Regions from separate parts of the Pseudoalteromonas sp. SG45-2 genome, predicted to be linked through region 3. Evidence: predicted binding sites of a transcription regulator. Region 3 holds the regulator's gene; each other region holds the start of a gene.
The links. The regulator sigma-54, encoded in region 3, starts transcription at its own class of promoters, with help from an activator protein. The targets are predictions, from matches to a motif close to GTTGGCACGNNNNTNGNNT.

Region 1 (4,689 bases), on a different contig from region 3:
CACCGACTAACCGTGCCGGTTTACATGGCTCTTGTCAGTTTTATGGTTGTACAGAACTAAGTGACGGCACTTTACTTGCTGGTGATCCGCGTGAGCTGACAGCCGATCGTGATACCTTTAGAATTGGTGATGCTGATTCTCAGCAGTTTGGTTTAACAATTAATACCGGTTACGAGTTAGGTGATGGTGAGCTTTACGGCTTTATTACTTACTCAACACGCGAAAATGAGTCGGCTGCATTTTTCCGTCATAATGCAAATGCAGGCGGTAACCCAGTACTACAAGATAACGATGCGACGATTCCGCTAGGTTTCTTACCAAAAATCAACACAACTATCGATGATATCTCGTACAACTTTGGTTATAAAACTGAATTTGATAACGATGCAAGCCTTGATTTATCTTACACCTATGGTGAGAACAGCATTGATTACACTACAAGTGACACTATCAATGCCTCATACGCTAACTTTTTACGTTATGACCAAGGTTTAAGTGCAGCTGATATTCGTACAACTATTCCACGTGAAGCGTACGCTTACGGTATGGAATTATCACTGCAAACAATCAATATTGATTTTACGCAAAACTTTGATGATTATTCGTTAGCGATGGGTGCTGAAATACGTACTGATGAATACCGTATTTTAGAAGGTAATGAATATGCGTACCGCGATTACGACACATTAAATGGTGTAAGTATTTACAGCGGTTTAAGTGGCGGTGTTGGCTCTGAAGATGCATCGGGTGGTTCACAAGGTTTTGGTGGTTCATCACCTGCGTCTTCAGTGGATGAGTCACGTGATGTAATTTCATTTTACGTAGATGCAGAATCTTATGTAATTGAAGATGTGATTTTATCTGGAGCACTTCGCTACGATAACTACAAAGGTTTTGGCGATACAGTAAACTTTAAACTTGCTGGTAACTGGTCTATTACCGACGATATTTCATTACGTGGTGCATTAAGCTCAGGATTTAGAGCGCCTTCAATGCAGCAGCTTTACTTTAATAACGTAAGCACACAATTTGTTGTTGATACTAATGGGAATTTAGTTGCAGAAGAAGTTGGTACATTTAGAAATGATTCAACACTTGCGCAAAGTTTAGGTATTCCTAAACTTAAAGAAGAAAAATCACAAAACCGTAGTTTAGGTATTGTGTATAACGTTACCGATAATATTAATGTAACCGTTGATTACTACTCGATTGATATTGACGACCGTATTGTAATTAGTGATCGCTTAGGTAAAGGGTTATCTACAAGCCTTGATGCAGCACTAAATAGTGCAGGTGCTGGCGTAGGGCAGTTTTTCTTAAATGGTGCTGATACAGAAACACGTGGTGTTGATTTTGTAGCAACGTGGAACACTGAAGGTTTAGGCGGCACACTTGATTTTACACTTGCAGCTAACTTTACCAAAACAGATGTTGTATCGTTGTTCTCTCCTGCTGGCTCAAGCCTTGAGACAGTAAAAGTAGAAGATATATTCTCAGCTGAAGACATCTCTATTATAGAAGAGTGGCAACCAGAGGACCGTATTAACTTAAGTGCGCTTTATCAACGTGATGATTGGACTGTTAACCTCTCACTTAATCGTTTTGGTGAATACACAGTAGAAGATGGTGGTCGTCAAACGTATGGTGCAGAAATTTTAACTGACGTTAAAGTTAACTACTTCGTTACTGAAGACTTATCAGTAAATATTGGTGCAAATAACTTGTTCGATGTTTACCCAGATAAAAATGAAATAGGTAACTCTCGCTCAGGTACTATTGTAGATGCTAATGGTAATACCGTAATTAGCAGCTCAGGTGTGTTTGACTACTCACGTCGTTCGGCTCCGTTTGGTTTTAACGGTGCTTACTACTACGTAGGTGCAGAATACCGTTTTTAATTAATAACCTCCCTTTTGTTATTTAACTCAAAGGGCCGTAAGGCCCTTTTTTTGGTTTTAGCTTGGGCTGATTTTATTTAGAAATCAAACTTATTGGATAATCATCGTATTGCTTAATATTATTCATGACATTCATTAAAGTATTATGTGTACTGTTTTCGTCTGCGGTTATAAGTACCGAACTTATTTCATATTCAGCCGCGAACATAGCTAAATTAGTCGCAACTTGCTCTAAATCAATTAACCTCTCAGAAAAATATACTCCGTTACTTTCATCAATTTTAAATAAAGCATTTTTAACAGGCTTATCTATTTGAGGGCTGTCGAGTGGTCGGTTTAATTCAATAGCCACAGGTTTTACAAAAGATGTAGTTACAATAAAGAAAATTAGTAATATGAACACTATGTCTAACATCGGGGTCATATCTACATCAGCATTATTTTGTAGTTTGGTTAGTTTTTTCATATTGGACCTTATTTTTAATTAAATGCTGCGGCGCCACAGCAAGGTTTTAGGTACCTATTAACAAAATTAGCACAGCAAAAATAAAGCGTGGTTAAATAAATATTCTAATAACATTAAATATTTGTACTAATTATGTATTTAAAATGTGGCGAAATAAGGTGGTGTTTATACCGTTCTGCTTAAAAATGGGTCTATTTAGCATCGTTATAATGTAATTCAATTTGTTAAATTGCTTAAAAAACTATGTAGGTTGGTATTAGAGGTAATAAAAAACCCAGCTCGAGGCTGGGTTCTAGTTATGCGCTATGTAAGCTTAATGCTTTTGCATACGGCTCATTTCTGCATGGCAGCTTTGCATTGTTAATAATGTTTTAGCCAGTGCAGCTTCGCAGTCAGCTGGTTGCGGTTTATCCATTGCTGCTTTAATTTCTTCAAGGGTTTTATCTTCTACCTCTTCAAGCTCTTTTACATACGTGCTGTCGTTGTGTGAGGTGAAAGTAGTCAATAGGGCTGTGTACGCACGTCGTGCTTCAACTGCGAAAGATGAGCCATCTTCGCGTTCGCCTTTTTCATTAATTGCATATGGCTGCAAGCGCTCAACACTCACTTTTCGGGCATCTATCATACGCTGAAAAAGTGCACCAATAGCAGGGTCTTCAACTTTTTCCTGTGCTTTTTGATAAAAATCGATGCCGCTGTTCATAACTTGAATGATGTCAGTAATATGATTTACTTCTGATCCTTGATGGGTGTTCATAATGACCTCTTTAATTAAATGAATGTATAGTTCAATTTAATAAAAGCAATGTATGTTCCACGTTTCAATGGTTATGTAGTTATTTGATTTTATTGGTTTAATTTCATCTCAGCAGGGTGCTAAGTTAACAGGCAAAAAATTAACCTAGCAATTTTTACATTATATTGTGTAATAAAGTTATTTTAGCTCTTCAGCTACTTCAGCTACTTTTTGACGTAACCAAATGTGACTCGCATCGCGATGCAGCAGTGGGCTCCAAATCATATCAAGCTCAAAAGGAGGAATTGGAAATGGTGGCTCTAAAATTTTAAGCCCCGGATCATCTAAATATATATTTGCGGCTTTTGAAGGAAGGGTCGCAATCAAATTTTTCTCTTTAGCTAAATGAATTGCTACATGGTAGTTACGCGTAAAAGTGGCAATATTACGATGCTTACCAAAGTGAGCAAGTGCTTCGTCAACCCAGCCAAGTTTTTGAACATCTTTAGGGTCCATGCCTACACCTACACCAAAACCTGTTTTACTCACCCATATATGGCGCGCTTTTAAATAGCTGTCGAGGCTAAAGTTTTCAATTATAGGATTATCGGCTTTTACTAAGCAGCAAAAACTATCTTTCCAAATACGTTTATGATGAAAAGACTGCGGTAAGTTTTCAAAACGGTTGATTGCCATATCTACTTTACCGTTTTCTACATCATGAAAGGTGACATCACTTGGTGTGAGTATATCTAAAGTAGTATCGGGGGCTTCTTCGTGCAATTTACTTAAAAGCTTTGGTGCTAATGTACTTGCAGCGTAATCACTGGCCATTATTCTAAACACACGCTTACTTTGGCTTGCCTCAAATTCTCGATTAGGAGCTAGAGTTTCTTCAAGGGTCATTAAAATGCCACGAATAACGGGTTGTAACTCCAAAGCACGCTCGGTAGGTACCATACCATCGCTGGTACGAACTAAAATAGGGTCGTTAAATAAGTTACGAAGACGTTTAAGGCCATTACTCATTGCAGGTTGCGTTATACTCAATTGATTAGCAGCGCGTGTTACGTTGCATTCTCGCAGCAATGTATCGAGGTAAACGAGTAAATTTAAATCTATTTTGCTTATATTCATTGTGTGTGTCCTTTAGCGCTTACCAGTGGTGAATAAAGCGCTGTGCTGCCGGGTATGGGTAAATATGACTTACCTGACCATTTTTTATATTTTGTTGTGCCTGCTTCCAAAAGCTAACATCTATAAGCTCTGGGTGAGTGCTGAGTAAAAACTTTTTATACATAGGGTTTGGCATTACAAATGTACAAAGTTGCTCAGGAAATACGTCCTGTGGTGCAACAGAGTAACTTTGTTCATCCATTAAATAGTCGTCATAGCTCTTTGCTTTTGGTAATGTTCTAAAGTTCATATCGGTTAGATATTGAACTTCATCGTAATCGTAAAAAATAATACGTTTGTGCTTACTTACACCAAAGTTTTTTAAGAGCATATCACCAGGGAATATATTAACCGCAATCATTTCTTTTAGGGCTTGCCCATATTCTTCAATTGCGTCGGCGACACTTTCTTCA
Region 2 (4,689 bases), on a different contig from region 3:
AAATAATGTTCTTATCATAGCGAGTGTTAGCCTTAAAATCATTGTCGTTCTGATAAAAAAGCTTTTTATTAGATATTACATTCCCATCCTGAATCGCCCCTGAAACATTTTGATACCTTTAGGTTACAAATAAATATTGACCCAATGAAACCTTAAGGTTGCATTGATACCTACAGGTTACATATTGTAAAAATTTTAAAAGGAAATGAGCTATGTCTAATTACGATATTAAAAGTGAAGAAAAATTTATGGGCCAAAATGCATGGTTTTCATTATTCATGGGGGTCACTTTATTAATCATTAGTGTTTACCCAATGCTTAATCAAACATCAGCCCCACTATTGTTTTTAGGAACTGCTGCTTTTTTAGGTTCATTCTTTATGTTTGTGATCAGAGGCGGGTTTACATGGAGAATGAAATACCACCTTACATATAAAGATGAGTATTTAAATACCATCGACACTATTGCCTATAAACATGTCGTGCTTGGCTTACTTTTTAGTATGGGTGGCGTGTACTTACTCTCCGATACTCTTGCTTTAGAAGTATCTCACAGCATGATGGCTACATTTTACCTTGCTGTAATGAGTTTAATATACGGCGTATCAATTCTTTGGCAAAGCAAAGATTAGGAGCAAAAGTGCAAAATAAAATTGCAAAATACCGCAAAGAAGCAGGCCTTTCTCAACAAGACTTGGCTGATCTAATTGCGGTTTCACGTAAGACTATTAGTACAGTAGAAACGGCACGATTTACCCCTTCGGTAATAATTGCTCTAAAAATAGCAAAGCATTTTAATACCTCAGTTGAAAGTCTCTTTGTACTAGATAAAAATGATTAATACATGTTAAAGCGTTAGTCTCATTCTATTAGCAAAAACACCGATTTAGCTACTTCAATTACAACGTATGGAGGACAGCGCTGTTGTTATTAGCGTAATTGCGCTAAAATAGACCAGCAAAAAAATATATATCTAAACCGGAGATTCTACAAGGCATGAAAAAACTGCTAATTTCACCGTCAAAAATGACGCTAGGCGAACAAGAAAATCAAATCTATCAGAACATTCTGAAGCAATCTTCAGAATTAAGCCTTAACCTTATGGCCGTGAAAGTAGAAAACCACCCTGATGATTTTTTACCTTGGTGTTACGAATTGCTAAGTGCAAGCAGAGATCGTATGAACTACGACTTACTAGAGCCGCAGCAATTACCAGTACTTAAGAAGCTACACGATCAGCTTATTTCAGCTATCAGCTTTTTACAGGTTAAAACTTTACGTATTGCTCCGTGGCCTGTAGTAAGTGTATTTGTAGAACAACACAAAGACGTTATTGCTCTTGATGAACAGCTTCGCTTAGTAGACTACATTAAGAGCATTCGTGAACAATCTCTTAAAGATATGATTCCTGAAGATTTACTTGCGTTTAGCGGTAAGCACATGGCATCACTTGATCCAAGCACATATAACTTTGACGTTGAATGGTTTGCATCAACAAAAAGTGCGAAGAGCTTTCATCAAATGCTTAGCGATTTACCAGGTGCCTTTGACGATGCACTAGTAAATATTCCACTTGAAGGTGACATTACTCAATACGAATATCAACAATTTGTTGCTGCTTATTCAAAAATATTCACCGACAATAATGAAAAACCAACACTTGCGCCTGCAACACGACTACTTGCAATGCGTCGCCCTGATATATTTACTCCGATCACAAACAATCGATTAGATGCATTATGCGGTGCCCTTGGTGTTTCTAAACTAAAAAATAGTGATTTTGAGCGTTACTGGCAAGATATTGTAAAAGGTATTCAAGCTATGTCATGGTACAAAATGGCTAAACCTAGTAATGAGTTAGAAGAACAATTAGTTGCTATTAAAGCACTAATCCCATGTTTCTTTCACTATGCTGATGCAAAAACACCAGATAACTCTAACTACATCAAACTGTTAAGTAAGCCTAAACGAACTACAACTACGACAGGTAAAACTCAGCGTAGAGGTAAAGAGTCTGCAGAAATTTTAGTAGACCGCGCACTTGCTGCTGACGATATTCCTGAGCACATTCGCAGTAAGCGCGATTCAATTGTGAGTGAAGTTCAAAAAGGTCGTAGTGTAAACGAAACAATTAGCCTTATGCGCACTATATTTGGCTAAAAACTTCTAATTTAGCCGTACTTTTATGGTGCGGCTAGGTTAATTTATGCACCAGCAGTGTGCGCAACATCTTCCTACATACCATCTCTCTTCTCAATCTATAAAATACAAGCTCATGTTTTTAATGTATAAAAATAATTTTTAATAAAAAATAATGAAGCTGGCACATACAGTGCAATTATCTCGTTAGTTAAACAATAAAAAGCCGTCAGCCTAAAGGTTCCGAATACATAATAAAAACCTTGGCGAGCAAAAATCATATAACGGGAAATGGACATGCTAAAACTAAAAAAAACCATCGCTATAAGTGCTATAGCATTAATGGGCGCAACATCTTTAACGTCAACAGCCGTACATGCTGAAGTAACAGCAAACGCAGCGGCAACATCAAACTACTTATGGCGTGGTCAAGAGCAAACTGGGGGCGATGCAGCTATTTCAGGCGGTATTGATTACGCTAATGAATCGGGCTTTTATGCAGGTACTTGGGCTTCAAATGCATCGTGGGCAGATGAAATGACCTATGAGCTTGATTTATATGCAGGCTTTGGTGGCGACATTAACGAAAGCGTTAGCTATGATGTTGGCTATATTTATTACGCTTACCCAGATGCAGCTTCTGAAGCTGACGCAGATTTCTCTGAAATTTACGGTAGCATCAGTGTTGAAGGCTTTACATTTGGTGCTTCAGTACTTGCAACATCAGCTGCAAGTGGTGATGGTACAGACTTTGGTGATTCACTTTACCTGACAGCTGACTACGGTTTTGCTATTGGCAGTAACGGCACTGAAATGGCACTTCACTTAGGCCACTACTCTGGTGACTTTATTGGCGATGATAATATCTTAGATTACGGTGTATCAATTTCGAAAGATGGTTTCACTTTTGGTTTATCTGATACAGATATGGATGACTCAGATATTAAAGCTTACGTTGCTTATTCTGTAGACTTTAATTTATAAGAAAGAATGTGTTACTTGCTGCGACACGAAGGGCCTTTTGGCCCTTTTCTCGTTTTTGAACAAGACCCCTCACACCTGTTAACAAAACGTTACAATTGAATGAAAACAATACATACATTTTCCTTTATTCTATTACCTAGTCACTGGGCATTTATAACTGCCTAGCCATAAAATAGGTATAAAGGAATAATAATGAAATCACCTAACGCGTTTAGCGCCCTACTCGATATTTATATAAGTCCTAGTAAAGCTTTCAATGGTGTTGAACACGCCAAAGGTTGGTCATGGCTTGCTTTTATAGTCATGTCTTTAGTTTCAATGGCGAGTATTTATATTTTTTATTCCACTGTTGATATGCAGTTTTTGATTAATGAGCAAGTAGCAGCATCAACTATTGATGCGACGATTGGCGAGCAAAAAATGATTCGCCAAAGTATAGAGCAAAATGCAGAAGGCCAAATATGGTTTGGTTTGTTTGGCGGCGTAATTGCTCTGGCTATCATGAATGCATTAATGGCACTTTATTATATGCTTGTGGCTAAACAAGATCCTGAATCAGAACATAGCTACGGAGCTTGGTATGGATTCGCTACCTGGACAATGATGCCAGTTGTTATTTCAAGCCTAGGAACAATTGCTCTTGTACTAAGTGCAAGTACAGATCAAATATCTCAACAAGCCGTATTTAGCTACGCATCTATTAACCAATTAATAATAGGACTTGAAATTGGCCATCCTTTTTATAGCTTATTAGAATCAATAAATTTATTTAGCTTTTGGAGCATTGCGCTGGGAATGATCGGCTTAAAATGCTGGACTAATTTTTCAACTAACAAAGCACTCCTATTCTCTGCTCTTCCTTCAATTATTATTTTTGGTATTTGGGCAATCATTGCAGCAAGTTAACTCTTAAGTGGAGGTAGATACTAGCTCCACATTACTTAATTCACGGATAGATAAAATGAAAAAAGCAATAATCATCACACTCGCTGTAGGCGCATTTATAGCCCTAATTGTGTCAAAGCAAATTTCTGGCGATGAAAAACAAGCCGAAGTAAATATTGCTCAAGTAGAGCTTGGCGACATTGCTGACTCAATAATGGCTTCAGGTAATTTAGTTTTTAATACACAAGTGCAATTACGCTCTGAAGTGACAGGCCGAGTAGATAAAATATTTGTTCAAGAAGGCCAAGGAGTTAAACAAGGCGATATGTTAATGCGCCTTGATACAACTGCTTTTGAATCAGAAGTTACCCGTAGTAAAGCAATCCTTCGCGCCACAGAAATTGAAATTAAACACAATAAAACACGCCTTGCTAACCTAGAGCGCCAACTTAAAAGACAAAAAGACTTATATGATGTCGGTTTAGGTAATCAAGAGAGCTACGAGAATATTGAAAGCGCACGCGATCTAGCTAAAATCGATATTGAATCACGAATAGAGTCGTACAACCAAGCACAAGCGTCACTACAAATTGCGCAAGATCGCTTAAGTAAAAGTGTATTTAGAGCTCCAATGAGCGGCTTGCTTGCATCTGTAAATATTAAAGAAGGTGAAACCGTTAT
Region 3 (4,689 bases):
AGTGGGTGTAATCTGCGTGTTTCAGAAAAACGTTTGATCAATGTCTGATCGTCGCTATCTAAATAAAATAACGTAGGGTTTGCAAAGCCTGGTAAGTATTCAAGAATATCGTTAAATTCATCTTGTTCTTTAGGGATGTTGCGCACATCAATGCTAACAGCAATTTTATCGTAGCTATCAGATACACTGCGAACTAATGAAGGAAGTAGGTTTACTGGAATATTATCTACGCAATAATAACCTAAATCTTCTACAACGCGCAAAGCAACCGACTTTCCAGAACCAGAACGGCCGCTTATGATAATTAACTCCATTTAACACCCTTTATAAAACTATGATTGATCGACAATAACTTGGTAAAGCTCAGTATCAGATTTTGCACTGCGTAACTGTTTACAAAAATCTTTGTTGTTTAGTTTATCAGCAATGGTTGCTAGAGTCTTTAAGTGCTGCTGGTTATCGCCATCTGGTACGATGAGTGCGACAAAAATATCAACAGGGCGATTATCGATTGCATCAAAGTTTATTGGAGTTTCGCTAACGAGCACTAAAGCCAAAGGCTCTTCTGCACCGCTCATTCTTCCATGAGGAATAGCAATGCCACGCCCTATACCTGTACTACCTAATTTCTCTCTGCTCATTAAAGCATTAAGAATATCTTGTTGCGGTAAATACGGAAGTTTGTCGTGAGCAAGTTCGCTAATGAACTCTAAAATTCTTTTTTTGCTATTAAAAAGGACCGCAGCTTTGCTGCAGTCCTGGCATATAAGTGAACTTAATTTCATCATATTAGTGTCGAGCAAGCTTCTCTTTGTGTTTGATTACTTGGCGATCGAGCTTGTCGATCAACGAGTCAATAGCGGCATACATATCTTGATGTTCTGTAGAGGCAAATAGCTCAGCACCGCTTACGTGTATTGTGGCTTCTGCTTTTTGATTTAATTTTTCTACATCGAGAATGACATGAACATTATTAATATGATCAGAGTGTCTTTCAAGCTTCGCAAATTTAGTATTAATATAGTCTCTTAGTGAATCGGTTAATTCTACGTGACGACCAGTTAAGTTTAGTTGCATAAGCATTACCCTCTTAGTTTAGCGTCTTAAATCAGACTTTTACGCTGATTTGACGGTGGAATAGCAAGAGATTCGCGGTATTTTGCGATTGTACGTCTCGCTACTTTAATTCCTTGCTCAGCCAATATATCCGCTATTTTGCTATCACTCAATGGTTTTGCTGAGTTTTCTGCTGCGATTAATTTTCGGATAAGCGCACGTATTGCTGTAGATGAACATTCACCACCGTTTTCAGTACTTACATGGCTTGAGAAAAAATATTTAAGCTCAAATATACCACGGGGTGTATGCATGTACTTTTGAGTAGTTACGCGAGAAATTGTCGATTCGTGCATTTCTACCATTTCAGCAACATCATTTAAAACCATTGGTTTCATGGCTTCAGGGCCATGTTCAAAAAAGCCTTGTTGTTGCTTAACAATACAATTAGTAACTTTTAATAGCGTGTCGTTTCTACTTTCTAAGCTTTTAATAAACCATTTAGCTTCTTGTAAATGTGAGCGAATAAACTGGCTGTCGCCACTTGATTTTACAGTGCGAGACATTGCTGCGTATTGGCTATTAACACGAATTTTAGGCATGCTATCTGGGTTTAATTCGACAACCCAGCGGCCTTTAATTTTTTTAACTGACACATCAGGAATAACATACTCAGATTCTTCCCTTACAATAGTATCTGCAGGTTTTGGGTTGAGAGTATGTATTAGTGTCATTACTTCTTTAAGCTCTTCTTCTTTGAGCTTAGTTTTTTTCATTAATGTACGATAGTCGCGAGCTGCTAATAGATCAATATGCTCGGTTAAAATCATTTTCGTTTCATTAATATAAGGTGTTTCTTTATCAAATTGATTAAGCTGAATACACAAACACTCTTGTAAACTACGTGCAGCAATACCAACAGGATCAAACAGTTGGATGCGTTTTAATACCGCTTCAATTTCATCAAGTTCGACTTCGTTATCATCTTCGTTTTCTTGATTAAAGCTTTCTAAAATCTCTTCGCAGCTTAGTGTTAAAATACCTGAATCATCGACAGCTTCTACAATAGCAATAGCAATAGCTTCGTCTGTAGGGCTAAATGGCGTTAGTTGTAATTGCCACATTAAATACTCATGGAGCGTTTCAGTAGAGGCGCCTTGGTATATTGATTCGTCTTCAGGCATTGGACCTGATGAGGCTGCAGGAGCGGCACTCATGTACTCATCCCAACTGACATCCATAGCCATGTCGTCACTTAGCGTGTCTTTTGCAAGTGCTTCACCAGTATCTTGTTCGTATTCGCTCGGAGCATCATCAGCAGATGCGCTAACAGTTATGTCATCGGTATCAGCTTTTTGCTCGTTTTTACCAGCAGCGTCTTCGGAATAGTCTGCCTCTTCAACCTCTAATAGTGGATTACTGTCGAGAGCTTCTTGTATTTCTTGCTGGAGATCCAATGTACTGAGTTGCAACAAACGAATAGCTTGTTGCAACTGTGGAGTCATTGTAAGTTGCTGGCCCATGCGCAGCTGTAGTGATTGCCTCATGTATCTCTAACAATCCTTTTATGTTGTTATAATTAATACTAGCAGATGCTTAAAGACATGGCGTAAATGTTACAGCCTAAATTGCTCGCCTAAGTAAACATCGCGTACTGTTTTATCATTTAATACGTGTTCTGGAGTACCTGATGCAATCAGCTCCCCATGAGAAACAATGTAGGCTTTTTCACAAACATCAAGGGTCTCTCTTACGTTATGGTCGGTAATTAATACACCAATCCCACGATTTTTAAGATGTTCTATTATTTTCTTTATATCTAATACCGAAATAGGGTCAACACCGGCAAACGGTTCATCCAGTAATATAAATTTAGGATCTGCTGCCAGCGCTCGTGCTATTTCTACACGACGACGTTCTCCCCCCGATAATGCCATACCTTGGCTATCACGAATGTGTTGTATGCTAAATTCATCTAATAAGTTATTGAGCGTGTCTTCTCTGGCTTGTTTATTTAGTTCTTTGCGCGTTTCTAAAATGGCCATTAAGTTTTGATAAACAGTCAGCTTTCTAAAAATCGATGACTCTTGTGGTAAGTAGCCTATGCCTAATCTAGCACGACTATGCATAGGTAAAAGAGTAATATCGTTATCATCAATAGATATTTTACCTTTGTCGCTAGGAACAAGCCCTACAATCATATAAAAAGTCGTTGTTTTACCAGCACCGTTAGGGCCAAGTAAGCCAACTATACTGCCAGCTTGTACTTCAAGGCCGACGTTTTTTACAACTTCACGACCTTTATAGCTTTTTGCCAATAGTTCTGCTTTTAATGTGCTCATGGTTGACCTTTATCGCCTTTTTTACTTTTTTTAGCTTCGATCGGTACTAAAATTGTGTGAACGCGGTCAGTTGAGTTTTCATCTTTTTCGGCACTGATGAGCTGCTGCTCTATGTCGTAGGTAATGCTTTTAGCATTTATTTTTTGTCCGGCTTGCGAAACTTGTGCATTACCAACAAGCGTTAAAAAACGCTTAGATACATCATAACGTACTTCGTCAGCACTGGCGCTCATAGTCGTGCCGTCTGATTGCTTTTCTTCAAAGTGCGCAGGGCTACCTGTGGCAATTAATAATTGTTTATTATCACCAAGTTCATCACGTTTGTGTACTTCTAGGCGATCGGCTGTAATGCGGCGATTACCGTGAATAATCTCAACGTTTTTCTCAAAAATACCCACATTAGCTTTCAATTGACCTTCTTGCTTGTCGGCACTTATTGAAATTTGATTGGCAGCAGGTTGCGTGTTTTGCTCTGCAGCACTACTATTAAACGCTAGTATAAGTGTAGGAATTATAAGTGATTTTAATATTTTATTGGTCATAATATATGGTTCGCGTATGGTTAATTAGTTTTATCACTTCGGTTTTCAAGTCGGCTTCTAGGCCTTTACCGGTGATTTTTAAATTGGGTCCAGTGATAATGACGGGTTGCTCCGAACGCATTGTTAATAACTTTATATCAACCTGAATATTATCAGCATTGATTTTGTCTATCATGGCGTTATCGGTTAAATTTTTGGCAACCACATTACCTTCTAAAATTAATTGTTTATCTTCATATAATGTTGCTTCGTCTGCATTTATTTGCCACGTTTGTTGCTCGTTATATAAAGTAAAAATGGGTTTTTCAAAAAACGTGAAACCTAATTGCTGGTATAGCTCCATTTTAGCCGCAGTGACTTTGTGGCTAATTTTACCTTGCTCATCATAGGCTGTCTGTTTGAGCTCAATAGCTATGTAATCAGGCTTAGCAACAACTTCAGGCTCAGCCTGAGGCACAATATTTGTTTGTGCAAAATAAGGGTACCAAAGCCAAACCATACAGCTAATGAATAAAACGCTTAATATTATGCGCGCTGCATTCATGAACTAGTGCCTTGTGTAGTCAATGCTTTACCATTTTCAAGCATGAGCAAATCGGTGAGTTCTCTCACAGCGCCAAAACCACCAGGCATTTGCGTTACATAATGTGACAAACGCTTAATAAGAGGGTGGGCATCATTTACTGCAACGGCAAAGCCTACTAACTCCATAACAGGCATGTCAGGACCGTCATCACCAATATAAGCAA
Region 4 (4,689 bases), on a different contig from region 3:
AGAATCGCTAAAAACCACGTCAGCTCTGTGCTGCTGGCAATCTACACCTTCAACTAATGAGTATTGTTCTATACGCTGCAAATCGATTGAATGGTAATTAAAAAGACTATCGAAAGGCTGATCTAATAGGCGCTTGTTACCAAGGCCAAGCAGTTCGCTAGTACTGGTATTGGCATAGACAACGGTGAAGTTTTTATCAAGCAACATGATAGCGGTTGTTTGATTTTGCCAAATAGCATCGAGTAGCTCAGGGCTAAAGTTTTTATTATTAATCATAGCTGCACCATTTTAGTGCGTGAATATTTACAAGCAAGTTATATAGTAAAATACACTGCTGCACGTTTAGTAATGCCCCAATTTAGTTACTTAGGTTTAGCCCTTTTCGGTGCATAAAAAATATGCAGGGCTCACTTATAGCAATAACTTGGTTTTTACTATTAAAAAGCTTTAATTGTAGTGTGTGCTCACCACGTTCTACATCTCTTATTGCAAAGGTTGAACTGTCACTGGCTGGGCCATGTGCTTTGCCATCAATAAAAAGTTGTATAGTAAAACCAGTTTCAAAGCGTGGTTTTATTCGGCTAGTAACATAAACAGTGCCGGTATTTTCACGAATAGTCTGGTTATGATCAGGTGAGGAAATGGCAATACTAAAGGCCGCTTGTTGGGGCTGGGGTTGCTCGTCAAAAATGTCAGTATTTGTTGCAGGCATATTAAGATCTTGGCTGGTAAGCTTTACCTCTTTAGCACCTTTATGAGGGGTGTCAGAGAACACTAATACGCCATTTTTATCTTTCCAAGCGTATATCTTTGTTTCACCAGCGTAACCATAATTGCTTAATCCTAAAGCAATTAATAGTAATAAAATCTTGTTGTTCACTCTGCAGCCCTGCATTTTTGTCGGTAACTTAACTTTAGTGGAGATTGATTAATTTTACCATTAAAAAAGCCCGCAAAGCGGGCTTGAGAACACACATATTTTATACAGCTAAATTAACAGCTGTAGTACATTTCAAACTCAACTGGGTGAGTTGTCATGTTAAGCTTTTCAACTTCTTTAGATTTAAGTTCGATGTAAGCATCGATTAAGTCGTCAGTGAATACACCACCTTGAGTTAAGAATTCACGGTCTGCGCTAAGTGCAGATAGTGCTTCGTCAAGTGATGCTGCAACAGTTGGGATTTCTGCTGCTTCTTCAGCTGGTAAGTCATATAAATCTTTATCCATAGCATCGCCAGGGTGGATCTTGTTTTTGATACCATCAAGGCCAGCCATAAGCATTGCTGAGAAAGCAAGGTATGGGTTAGCTGTTGGATCTGGGAAGCGTACTTCAATACGACGACCTTTTTCAGATGGAACCACTGGGATACGGATTGATGCAGAACGGTTACGTGCAGAGTATGCAAGCATAACTGGTGCTTCAAAACCTGGTACTAAACGTTTGTACGAGTTAGTAGAGGCGTTTGCAAAAGCGTTAATTGCTTTAGCATGCTTGATGATACCGCCAATGTAGTAAAGCGCATCTTCAGAAAGGCCGCCGTACTTATCACCAGCAAAAAGGTTTACACCATCTTTAGCAAGTGACTGGTGACAATGCATACCAGAACCGTTATCACCAACAACTGGCTTAGGCATAAACGTTGCTGTTTTACCGTATAAGTGAGCCATGTTATGGATAACATATTTCATTTCTTGGATTTCATCCGCTTTTAATACCATTGTATTAAAGCGAGTAGCAATCTCGTTTTGACCTGCTGTTGCAACTTCGTGGTGATGTGCTTCTACTACTTGACCCATTTCTTCTAGAACTAGACACGTAGCTGAACGCCAATCTTGGAAGTCATCAACAGGAGCAACTGGGAAGTAACCGCCTTTAATACCTGGACGGTGACCTGTGTTGCCATCTGCATATTCTTTATCTGAGTTCCAAGCAGCTTGCTTAGAATCAATTTTGTACATAGAACCAGACATATCTGATTTGTATTTAACGTCGTCAAATACGAAAAACTCTGGCTCAGGGCCAAATAAAACTGTATCTGCAATACCTGTAGAGCGCATGTAATCTTCAGCACGCTTAGCAACAGAACGCGGGTCGCGCTCATAACCTTGAAGCGTTGAAGGCTCTACTACGTCACAACGTACGATTAATGTTGATTCTTCAGTGAAAGGGTCTAGTTTGATTGATTCAGCAACTGGCATTAATACCATGTCTGATTCGTTTATGCCTTTCCAGCCTGCAATTGAAGAACCGTCAAACATTTTACCGTCTTCAAAAAAGTCTTCATCAACTTGGTGATGAGGAATAGATACATGTTGTTCTTTACCCTTAGTGTCAGTAAAGCGTAAATCAATGAACTTGACGTCATTTTCTTTAATAAAATCTAAAACCGATTGTGACATGTGTCCTCCAACTATTGGGTTTTGTTATTGCTGCATAATTGCTTTGGGATTTACTAAGCTGATTTTGTGCCATTTTTATAACTAGCTGTTTATAAATTAAAAAAATATCGTTGCATCAAAATGGAATGTACAAACGCACTATATTGGTGCGTAAATTTTCCTTTTTGGTGCAAAATTTACAGGGCACAATTTGCTGCTAATTTAATCGCTCGGAAATAGCATAACCTAAATGCAAAAGAGTACCAAAAAGATCAGCAAAATAGCCAAAAAGGCTGTTTTTCAAAAAAAATTTGAAATTTAATTCATATAATTGTCATATATAAAACAGATACTTAGTAAAAGTATTGAGAAAGTTTTGAAATTTATATTGGATAAACTTTCATCCATGTCATTAATGAGGGATAATATGCGCCCTTTTAAATCCTATGCTGGGACATCTCGCGAAAGCGTGGATGAGTGCGTAGATCTTGCAGGATCAATGAGAATTTAATTTCTCTGAGTAAATATATGAGCATCGAACAGTTAAGAAATATAGCGATTATCGCGCACGTTGACCATGGTAAAACAACACTGGTTGACAAACTACTTGAGCAATCAGGTACATTAGAAACACGCGGCGGTAACGAAGAGCGCGTGATGGACTCAAACGACATTGAGAAAGAACGTGGTATTACCATTTTGGCTAAAAACACAGCCATTTCTTGGAATGACTACCATATCAATATCGTAGATACCCCGGGACACGCCGATTTCGGTGGTGAAGTTGAACGCGTACTTTCGATGGCTGACTCAGTATTATTACTTGTTGATGCTCAAGAAGGTCCAATGCCGCAAACGCGTTTCGTTACGCAAAAAGCATTCGCGCAAGGCTTAAAGCCAATCGTCGTTATCAATAAAATTGATAAGCCAGGCGCTCGTCCAGATTGGGTTATGGATCAAATCTTTGATTTATTCGACAACCTTGGCGCGACTGACGAACAGTTAGACTTTAAAGTAATCTACGCTTCAGCAATCAACGGTTGGGCAACACTAGATTTAGACGAACCATCAGACAACATGGAACCTATGTTCAAGATGATCGTTGAAGAAGTATCACCACCGGATGCAGATCCTGAAGGTGACTTCCAAATGCAAATTTCTCAACTAGATTACAACTCTTATGTTGGTGTAGTTGGTATTGGTCGTATTAAACGTGGTTCTGTTGCTCCTAACCAACAAGTTACTATTATCAGTGCTGATGGCACTACACGTAATGGTAAAATTGGTGCAGTACAAAGCTACCTAGGTCTTGAGCGTATCGAAACTGATAGAGCTTACGCTGGTAACATCGTAACTGTAACAGGTATTGGTGAGCTTAAGATTTCTGACACAGTTTGTTTCCCAGGAAACGTTGAAGCATTACCACCACTAAGTGTTGATGAGCCAACTGTAACAATGACATTCTCTGTAAATAACTCACCTTTCTGTGGTAAAGAAGGTAAGTTTGTAACGTCACGTAATATCCGTGAGCGTTTAGACAAAGAATTAGTACACAACGTAGCACTTCGCGTTGAAGATACTGCAAGCCCAGATAGCTTCCGTGTTTCTGGTCGTGGTGAATTACACCTAGGTATCTTAATCGAAAACATGCGTCGTGAAGGTTACGAGCTTTCAGTTTCTCGTCCAGAAGTTATCTTACGTACTGTAGATGGCGTTCTAGAAGAACCGTTTGAAACAGTGACTATTGACTGTCAAGAAGAGCATCAAGGTTCTGTTATGGAACAAGTTGGCCTACGTAAAGGTGAACTTACTAACATGACTCCAGATGGCAAAGGCCGTATGCGTTTAGACTTCATGATCCCAAGCCGTGGTTTAATTGGTTTCCAAACTGATTTCATGACGCTTACTTCGGGTTCTGGTCTTATGTACCATACGTTCGATCATTATGGTCCTCATAAAGGTGGCGCTATCGGCGTTCGTAAGAACGGCGTAATGATTGCAAACGCAACTGGTAAAGCACTTACTAACGCATTATTCAACTTACAAGAGCGCGGCCGTTTATTCATCGGTCACGGTGTTGAAGTATACGAAGGTATGGTTATCGGTATTCATAACCGTGATAACGACCTTACAGTTAACGCCCTTAAAGGCAAGCAGTTAACTAACGTACGTGCATCTGGTACTGATGAAGCGCAAACGCTTTCTCCACACCTTAACTACTCACTTGAGCAAGCGCTTGAGTTCATCGATGATGACGAGCTAGTTGAAGTTACTCCACTAAACATTCGTATCCGTAAGAAACACCTTACA

Region 1: H5116_RS11350 (PA2169 family four-helix-bundle protein) is a predicted target of sigma-54. The motif match lies at 3,165-3,183, and genes of this name have one in related genera.
Region 2: H5116_RS15220 (TorF family putative porin) is a predicted target of sigma-54. The motif match lies at 2,320-2,338, and genes of this name have one in related genera.
Region 4: glnA (glutamate--ammonia ligase) is a predicted target of sigma-54. The motif match lies at 2,456-2,474, and genes of this name have one in related genera.

The regions. Positions count from the first base shown of each region.
Region 1 covers NZ_JACJEO010000013.1:128,417-133,105, forward strand. The annotation lists gene H5116_RS11340 (TonB-dependent siderophore receptor) at 1-1,898, shown strand, start outside; gene H5116_RS11345 (biopolymer transporter ExbD) at 1,972-2,364, opposite strand; gene H5116_RS11350 (PA2169 family four-helix-bundle protein) at 2,678-3,121, opposite strand; gene H5116_RS11355 (LysR family transcriptional regulator) at 3,299-4,237, opposite strand; gene aceK (bifunctional isocitrate dehydrogenase kinase/phosphatase) at 4,257-4,689, opposite strand, start outside.
Region 2 covers NZ_JACJEO010000021.1:11,609-16,297, forward strand. The annotation lists gene H5116_RS15205 (hypothetical protein) at 213-632, shown strand; gene H5116_RS15210 (helix-turn-helix transcriptional regulator) at 641-841, shown strand; gene H5116_RS15215 (hypothetical protein) at 997-2,160, shown strand; gene H5116_RS15220 (TorF family putative porin) at 2,437-3,123, shown strand; gene H5116_RS15225 (YIP1 family protein) at 3,316-4,029, shown strand; gene H5116_RS15230 (efflux RND transporter periplasmic adaptor subunit) at 4,085-4,689, shown strand, end outside.
Region 3 covers NZ_JACJEO010000006.1:63,988-68,676, forward strand. The annotation lists gene rapZ (RNase adapter RapZ) at 1-314, opposite strand, end outside; gene ptsN (PTS IIA-like nitrogen regulatory protein PtsN) at 333-785, opposite strand; gene hpf (ribosome hibernation promoting factor) at 790-1,077, opposite strand; gene H5116_RS05635 (RNA polymerase factor sigma-54) at 1,104-2,603, opposite strand; gene lptB (LPS export ABC transporter ATP-binding protein) at 2,673-3,398, opposite strand; gene lptA (lipopolysaccharide transport periplasmic protein LptA) at 3,395-3,940, opposite strand; gene lptC (LPS export ABC transporter periplasmic protein LptC) at 3,930-4,484, opposite strand; gene kdsC (3-deoxy-manno-octulosonate-8-phosphatase KdsC) at 4,481-4,689, opposite strand, start outside.
Region 4 covers NZ_JACJEO010000011.1:108,087-112,775, reverse strand. The annotation lists gene glnL (nitrogen regulation protein NR(II)) at 1-276, opposite strand, end outside; gene H5116_RS10020 (DUF4124 domain-containing protein) at 359-880, opposite strand; gene glnA (glutamate--ammonia ligase) at 994-2,400, opposite strand; gene typA (translational GTPase TypA) at 2,908-4,689, shown strand, end outside.